2 regions of the Thalassospira sp. SN3W genome follow, and region 2 is predicted to be linked to the other one. Evidence: predicted binding sites of a transcription regulator. Region 2 holds the regulator's gene; the other holds the start of a gene.
What was found. The regulator HrcA, encoded in region 2, represses chaperone genes, less so after heat shock. The targets are predictions, from matches to a motif close to GTTAGCACTCNCCNNNGGNGAGTGCTAAC.

Region 1 (4,423 bases), 1.4 Mb from region 2:
CGAAGCAGAACAGGCAGAGGCCATTGTCTTCACCGGTCAGGCCGATGCCATTGCGCTGGCGCGTGGCATTCTTTATGACCCGCGCTGGCCGTGGCATGCGGCAGCAAGCCTTGGTGCCGAGGTCAAGGCGGCCAATCAGTATCTGCGCTGTCAGCCACGCACACTTAAAAAGCTGTTCGGTTAATCTGAAAAATCCCCGCAACTCATCTGATTGCGGGGATTTTTATCGCAATCGATACAAAAACAAAAAGGGCCTCGCAAATGCGAGACCCTTTCCGTAGCAAGAAGGTCGGTTGGTGGTAAGGCTTAGAAGCCCATACCGCCCATGCCGCCCATACCACCCATGCCGCCCATGTCAGGCGCGCCACCGGAGGATTTATCTTCCGGCTTTTCAGCGATCATGCATTCGGTGGTGATCAGCAGACCTGCGACCGATGCTGCGTCCTGCAGGGCAGTACGAACAACTTTGGCCGGGTCGATGATGCCGGCTTTGACCAGGTTGGTGTATTCACCTTTCTGGGCGTCGAAGCCGAATTCAACATCGTCCTGCTCAAGCAGCTTGCCAGCGACAACTGCGCCATCAACACCTGCGTTCTGAGCGATCTGACGGACCGGAGCCTGCAGCGCGCGACGAACGATGTCGACACCGATGGTCTGGTCATGGTTTACACCTTCAAGACCGTCAAGAGCGCGGGTCGCGTACAGCAGAGCCGTACCGCCACCAGCAACGATACCTTCTTCAACAGCAGCGCGAGTTGCGTGCAGGGCATCGTCAACGCGGTCTTTGCGTTCTTTCACTTCGATTTCCGAAGCGCCACCGATTTTGATCACGGCAACACCGCCAGCGAGTTTGGCAAGACGTTCCTGCAGTTTCTCGCGGTCATAATCCGAAGTGGTTTCTTCGATCTGTGCACGGATCTGGCCAACGCGGGCTTCGATCTGGGCTTTCTCACCGGCACCATCAACGATGGTGGTTTCTTCTTTGGTGATGGTGATCGATTTCGCGGTACCGAGCATATCGAGCGTAACGCTCTCAAGCTTGATGCCAAGATCTTCTGAGACAACCTGACCACCGGTAAGGATGGCAATGTCTTCGAGCATTGCTTTGCGACGATCGCCGAAGCCCGGTGCTTTGACAGCAGCGATTTTCAGACCGCCGCGCAGCTTGTTGACGACGAGGGTCGCAAGAGCTTCGCCTTCGACGTCTTCAGCAATGATAAGAAGCGGCTTGCCCGACTGAACGGCAGCTTCCAGAAGCGGCAGCAGCGGCTGCAACGAGGAAACTTTTTTGTCGAACAGAAGAACATACGGGTTGTCGAGTTCGGCAACCATCTTTTCCGGATTGGTTACGAAGTACGGCGACAAGTAACCACGATCAAACTGCATGCCTTCGACAACGTCGAGTTCGGTGTGCAGGCCCTTGGCTTCCTCGACGGTGATAACACCTTCGTTGCCAACTTTTTCCATGGCTTCAGCGATCATGTCGCCGACTTCACGGTCACCGTTGGCCGAAATGTTACCAACCTGTGCAATCTCGTCCTTGCCCGAAACTTTACGAGCGCGGCTCTGGATGGCTTCGATTACTTTGGTCGTCGCAAGATCGATACCGCGTTTCAGGTCCATCGGGTTCATGCCAGCAGCAACGGACTTGTTGCCTTCACGAACGATTGCCTGTGCCAGAACGGTTGCGGTGGTGGTGCCGTCACCAGCCAGATCGGCGGTTTTGGAAGCCACTTCACGCAGCATCTGTGCGCCCATGTTTTCGAACTTGTCAGAAAGTTCGATTTCCTTGGCGACCGAAACGCCGTCCTTGGTCACGCGCGGTGCGCCAAAGGATTTTTCGATGACAACGTTACGGCCTTTCGGGCCGAGCGTCACTTTAACGGCATCAGCAAGGATGTCGACACCGCGCAGCATTTTGGCGCGGGCGTCGGTGGAGAATTTTACTTCTTTAGCAGCCATAGTATTCTTTCCTCTCTATGAGACGGATGAACGTGGATTTAAGTCACCAAAAGGCTGACTTATTCCATGATGCCCATAATGTCGGACTCTTTCATGATCAGCAGCTCTTCGCCATCGACCTTGACTTCTGTGCCCGACCATTTGCCGAACAGAACCTTGTCACCAGCCTTGACGTCAAGCGCGACAAGCGAGCCGTCTTCTTTGCGAACACCGGAACCGACAGCGATGATCTCGCCTTCCTGCGGTTTTTCTTTCGCGGTATCCGGGATAATGATGCCACCGGCAGTCTTGGTGTCGGATTCGACACGACGGACCAGCACACGATCATGTAACGGACGGAACTTCATGTTAGACAACTCCGTGTTTAAGTATGGCTCGATTAAGTACAAAACTAACCGGGATGAGTCCGTATTAGCACTCACCCCCAGCGAGTGCTAACAGCATGTATTGAAGCCATCGGAATTTGTCAACAGAAGAGAACAAAAGGACGCAAAAATGTCATGATTTTGGGGATTTTCTCGCACTTGCGAGAATGAAGCCGACGCGCTTCGCCCACGCGCCGCGCCACGATCATTTTCTGATGCCATGCCTATCACGCGACACCTCACATGACAAAGGGCAATATTGTGACACGATTTCCGAAATTCTTCATTCGCCAGCATAAACTCATTGGCGTTGATTTGACCAAATCCCCAACGCATCTTTATAAGTTATGCTAAGTAGGATATTCGTCTTGTAGGTTATTAGCCCGACTGGACCACTAGGATCCCCAAATGGTGATTTTATGAAGATCGAATCTCTGGAAATTCCCGAGGTCAAACTGCTCTTCCCGAGAAAATTCGAAGACGAGCGGGGATTCTTCTCCGAAACCTATAATCAGGAGGAGTTTTCACAGGCCGGAATCACGCAGGATTTCGTTCAGGATAACCATTCCTTTTCCAAAAGCCCCGGTGTTTTGCGCGGCCTGCATTTCCAGCGCGAACCGTATGCCCAAGACAAACTCGTTCGGGTTCTGCGCGGTCGAATCCTAGACGTTGCCGTCGACATTCGTCCCAATTCGCCAACACTTGGCAAATCGGTTATTGCCGAAATCAACGCCGATGACTGGAACCAGATTTTTGTTCCGCGCGGATTTGCTCATGGTTTTCTGACGCTCGCCCCCGACACAGAAGTCGTCTACAAAGTCAGCAGGCCTTACACCCCTTCGGCCGAGCATGCTATTCTATGGAACGATCCGGATCTTGGCATCAACTGGCCGGTGGATGAAAGCCAGCTGATACTGTCAGCCAAAGATACCAATGCGATGTCGTTCAAAAAGTATCTTGAAACAGTTAGAGACGAAAACTGAACTGTCGTCTACATCCGATGCAGGCTGCGCAAAACGGATATTAGATAGTCGCGATACGAGCTGGCACCAAAGGCATCAATCAGCTTTTCAAATTGCCCCTCATCAATCAGACCTGTGCGTAATGCTATTTCTTCGGGGCAAGCAATTTTAAGGCTTTGCCGCTTTTCTACTGTTTCAACAAAGTTTGCGGCGTCAAGCATCGCACCATGGGTTCCTGTATCAAGCCAGGCATATCCGCGCCCCATCTTTTCTACATGCAACTGCCCACGTTCCAGATACGCATTGTTGACATCGGTAATTTCAAGCTCACCACGCGCCGATGGTTTTATGGATCTTGCGATTTCAACGACCTGCGCGTCATAGAAATATATCCCGGTCACGGCATAATTCGATTTCGGCTCTTTCGGCTTTTCTTCAATTCCCTTTGCCATTCCCTTGTTATCGAATTCGACGACACCGTAACGTTTAGGGTCCTGCACATAATAGGCAAAAACCGTTGCGCCGGTGGTCTGCTTCATCGCGTTGACCAGAAGCTCGGTCAGGCCATGCCCGAAAAATATGTTATCCCCCAGAACCAGACAGCACGGGTCATCGCCGATAAACGCAGCACCGACCCGAAACGCATCGGCAAGACCGCGGGGCTCTTCCTGAACTGCATATTCGATCTGAAGCCCCCACCTCTGACCATCACCCAACAGCTCACGAAATAACGGTAAATCGCGCGGCGTACTGATCAAAAGGATTTCCCTGATCCCGGCCAACATCAATGTCGTCAGCGGGTAATAGACCATTGGCTTGTCGTAAACCGGCAACAGCTGCTTTGACACAACCATTGTCGACGGATGCAACCGCGATCCGGTTCCGCCCGCAAGAATGATGCCTTTACGCATTTTCTATCTGCCCGCTTCAAGGTTGTTCAAACATGTCGGAAGGCTTTCCGAAATATCGGGCAGCCCATAACCGAAAGTATCGGTAAATTTCTGTGTCGACATTATGGAATAGGCTGGACGCCTGGCAATCGTTGGAAAGGCATCCGAGTTTACCGGATTAATCCTGCAATTTTTTCCGGTCCAGCTTGCCCCAAACTGCGCAATCGCTGCATCCTGAATACGT
Region 2 (4,423 bases):
CATGCCGCTATCATCAGACAGGGCTGGCAGATTGGCGGCCTTTGTTGCCGCCAATGACTTCAGCTGTGCATTGCCAATAAAACTGTTTTCGCTTTCTTTGGGTTCGGGAAGATTCAAATCGCCTGCTGAAACCACTTCGATCCCGAACGGATCAAGCAGTTCGGCAATCTCCTTGATCTTGCCTTTGTTGTGGCTGGCGATAACGAGTTTTTTTTCCGTAAAGCGACGGGCCATGATGCTGCCTAGAGATATTCGGGTCGTTAAGACGAAGACGGGTGAAAACCGCAAAAACAATATCGGGCGAGCCATATCCCGGCTCGCCCGAATAAATTCTTAGATGCCAATCGCTGCTCGCTGTTTGGCAAACAGTTCCTTGCAGCCTTTTTCCGCCAGTTCAAACATCTTGTCATAAGCAGAACGATCAAACGGCACATCTTCCGCGGTCGCCTGAACCTCAACAATGCCGCCACTGCCCGCCAGAACAAAGTTCGCATCCGCACCCGCATTGCTGTCTTCGGCATAATCAAGATCAAGAACCGCTTCATCCTGATAAATACCGCACGAAATTGCGGCAACCGGCTGAGTCAACGGGATTTCCTTGATCAGGCCAAGACGGCGTACGCCCTGAAACGCTAGATGGGCGGCAACATAGGCACCCGTGATTGATGCGGTGCGTGTTCCGCCATCAGCCTGGATAACATCGCAATCAAGGCGCATCTGCATTTCACCCATGCCCTTAAGGTCAGCGACCGCACGGATCGAACGCCCGATCAGGCGCTGAATTTCCTGAGTCCGGCCCGACTGACCACCGCGTGCAGCTTCGCGCTGCATTCGGCTGTCGGTTGCACGCGGCAGCATGCCATATTCTGCAGTGATCCAACCCTTGCCGGAATTACGCATCCAGCCTGGCACCTTGTCCTCGACCGTCGCGGTACAAATCACATGGGTATCGCCAAATTTAATCAGGCAGGAGCCCTCTGCATATTTGGAAACACCTGTCTCAATGGAAACGTCGCGAAGCTGATCGAAATTACGGCCGGATGGACGCATGGGGTCTGAACCTCTTTGTTCTGAGTCGGATCAACCTGCATGGCTGATCAACGATGGCTGAAATTGCGGCCAAAGCTACTGAGCATCGTATCAAAGGTCCAGCAATTTCCCCGAAAATAACGGCAAAATCCCAGCAACACCATGCCTCAGATCCACGCGCAAAAACCATAAATGGCACTCGATTCGCGACGAATTCAAAGATTTGGCAGGACTAACTTGCTGATTGATACCATCGTTTTCCCGTCCACCAGCTATCACCAATCTGCCAGCTTCATTGACGCCTGCCCGACACCTTACTAAATTCCACGCTACACATTTGGTTTTGACAGGTTTGACATGGCGCTGTTTGACGACACATTGCTGGGCGACATGAACGCACGATCCCGCGAAGTCTTTCGCCAGATCGTAGATGCTTATGTCGAAACCGGCGAACCGATCGGATCTCGATCCATCGCACGCCGCATGTCAGAAAACCTCTCGGCGGCGACCATCCGCAATGTCATGTCCGATCTTGAGGAAATGGGGCTTCTGGTTGCTCCCCATGTTTCGGCCGGTCGATTGCCAAGCGAGAAAGGCCTGCGTCTTTTCGTCAATGCCCTGATGGAAGTCGGTGATCTGCCAAATGCCGAGCGCGATCAATTGACCAAAAATTGCGAGCAGGCCGGATATTCCCTTGATCAGATGCTGGGCGAGGCCACAAGTATGCTTTCAGGGCTGTCACGCTGTGCAGGGCTTGTGGTTGCACCGAAAACCGATGGAATCCGTTTAAAACAGATTGAATTTGTTGCGCTTTCGCCGGGCAAGGTCCTTGCGGTTCTGGTTTCGCAGACCGGTAATGTTGAAAACCGTATCCTTGATGTTCCGCCCGATTTGCCGACCTCGGCATTGACAGAAGCATCGAACTATCTAAATACCCGGTTGGCCGGAAAGACACTTGATGACGCCCGGCAATTGATGAGTTTGGAACGCGACCGCATCAAACAGGAACTCGACGAATTGTCGGCTGGACTGATTGATGCCGGACTTGCGACATGGGCCGGCGGGGTCAAGGGTTCGTCCCTGATCGTAAAGGGCCAGTCGCAATTGCTTGAAAATATCGACACGATCGAACAGCTCGAAACCGTAAGAAGGCTGTTCAACGTGCTCGAAGCACGCGATCAGATGATTGAATTGCTTGATGTCACCACGATTGCCCAAGGTGTGCAGATTTTCATCGGGTCCGAGAACAAATTGTTCGGCGGATCGGGGCTTTCGATGGTGATTTCGCCCTATCAGAATGCCGAAGGCAGCATTGTGGGCGCAATCGGGGTTGTCGGGCCGACCCGGATCAATTATGCCCGGATCATTCCGCTGGTCGATTACACCGCCAAGCTGGTCGGGCGACTGATTGGATAAACGTTGGCGCTGCGTGTCAGGCCACACAAATTGAAGGTACAGGTTAGCCATGTCGGAAACCGCAAAGAACAACCAGGACGATCTGCATGATGCCGCGTCGGCAGAAGAAACTGCCGCAGAGGATGTCGTCTCAGAAGCAACCGAAGCCGAAGGTGGCGAAGCCACCACAGATCCGGTTGCAGCACTTGAAGCAGAAGTTGCTGAGTTGAAAGACCGCCTATTGCGCGCCGTCGCCGAGGTGGAAAACACGCGCCGTCGCGCGAAGAAAGACGTCGAGGACGCCGGGAACTATGCGATTACCAAATTTGCCCGCGAACTGCTTGATGTAGGTGACAACCTCCGCCGCGCCCTTGAGGCTGCTGGCGACACGTCCAATGCCGACCCGACGATGAAAAAGCTGGTTGAAGGCGTTGAAATGACCGAACAGACGCTTCTTAAGGCACTGGAAAAGAACGGCGTTGAAAAGCTTGAACCGCTTGGGGAAAAACTTGACCCCAATCATCATCAAGCCGTGTTTGAAATGCCAAATCCTGCTTATCCAGACGGCCATGTCGCCCAGGTAATGCAGGCCGGTTACGTGCTCAAAGGTCGCCTTTTGCGCCCGGCAATGGTCGGGGTCACCAAAAACCCCGCCGGTCAGGCAGCCGCAAAAAACGACGAACCTGGCAGCAATGTTGACACCTCTGCCTGATAGCGCTGGCTGATTTCTGGTCGGGAATCCGCAAACCGGTTTTGAAAGATCAAATATTTAAACGGCCCTGCCATTTTCACGGCGGGCCGTTTTATTTTGTCCATTTCAGGTCTAATCTGGCTTGGTTGCAACAATGACATCGGAACACGCCATGCCGCTTCGTCCTGACATTATCAATATTCTGCGCGATGAAGCCGCAACGATTGTTATCTTGACCGGGGCCGGTATTTCGAAGGAAAGCGGCCTGCATACCTTCCGCGACCCAGATGGTATCTGGGCAAAATATGACATTTCCGAAGTCGCAACGCCTGAGGCATTCATCAACAATCCCGATCTCGTACATCACTTTTACAATGACAGACGCGCAGGGCTGCTTGACCCTGCGATACAGCCAAACAAGGCGCATCTTGCCCTTGCCCGGCTCGAAACCAGATGGCCAAGCGACGTTCTGCTGGTAACCCAGAATATCGACGATCTCCATGACCGCGCCGGATCAAAAAACCTTATCCATATGCATGGCGAATTGCTGAAAATCCGCTGCAATCATTGCGGGCTTCTGACGGTCTGGTCTGCACCACTGGGACGAGACACTCCCTGTACCTCCTGCACCAAAACCGGGGGCCTACGCCCACACGTTGTCTGGTTCGGGGAAATGCCGCTTGAAATGGAACGCATTTATGCTGCTCTTTCCAAATGTGGCCTATTCATTTCCATCGGCACATCAGGGAACGTTTATCCGGCTGCCGGGTTCGTCCAAATCGCCAGTGAAGAAGCTGGTGCAGAAACGGTCGAGATCAACCTGGAACCTGGTTCCGGGGCGTCCTTGTTTGATCACAGTTCATATGGCCTGGCGACTGAATTGGTTCCGGCACTGGTCGACAGCCTATTGATGGATCAAGTCTGACAACTATTAACTATCGCACAGCGCCTTGAAGTTGCGTTCGCCTTCGGGGCTGAAAATCACCACACGCGACTCCTTACTTCGGTGTGCCCAGCCCAGATCATAAAACCGGTCCAGTAACGCAGCACCAAACGACCCTGCCAAATGAGATTGTCGGGCGCTCCAATCCAGGCATTCCCGGCAAAGCGGCCTGCGGCTGGTGCGCAGTTCATTCAGATTAATCCCGAACGCCTCGGCGAAATCTGCACCGGCATCTGTCAAAGCCACGCCATTATGATCTGTCGAAATCAGTTTGCGGGCCTCAAGCCCCGAAAACAGGGCAACCCCCATTTCTCCGGCCAAATGATCATAGCAAACACGTGCCTTGCGCAATGCCGGGTCCTTCG

Region 1: groES (co-chaperone GroES) is a predicted target of HrcA. The motif match lies at 2,373-2,401, and genes of this name have one in related genera.

Annotation. Positions count from the first base shown of each region.
Region 1 covers NZ_CP121124.1:575,866-580,288, forward strand. The annotation lists gene P8T57_RS02470 (NADH:flavin oxidoreductase/NADH oxidase) at 1-184, shown strand, start outside; gene groL (chaperonin GroEL) at 307-1,962, opposite strand; gene groES (co-chaperone GroES) at 2,022-2,309, opposite strand; gene rfbC (dTDP-4-dehydrorhamnose 3,5-epimerase) at 2,747-3,310, shown strand; gene rfbA (glucose-1-phosphate thymidylyltransferase RfbA) at 3,319-4,200, opposite strand; gene rfbD (dTDP-4-dehydrorhamnose reductase) at 4,204-4,423, opposite strand, start outside.
Region 2 covers NZ_CP121124.1:1,932,615-1,937,037, forward strand. The annotation lists gene rdgB (RdgB/HAM1 family non-canonical purine NTP pyrophosphatase) at 1-234, opposite strand, end outside; gene rph (ribonuclease PH) at 334-1,050, opposite strand; gene hrcA (heat-inducible transcriptional repressor HrcA) at 1,387-2,445, shown strand; gene grpE (nucleotide exchange factor GrpE) at 2,495-3,136, shown strand; gene P8T57_RS08580 (NAD-dependent deacylase) at 3,288-4,040, shown strand; gene P8T57_RS08585 (winged helix-turn-helix domain-containing protein) at 4,047-4,423, opposite strand, start outside.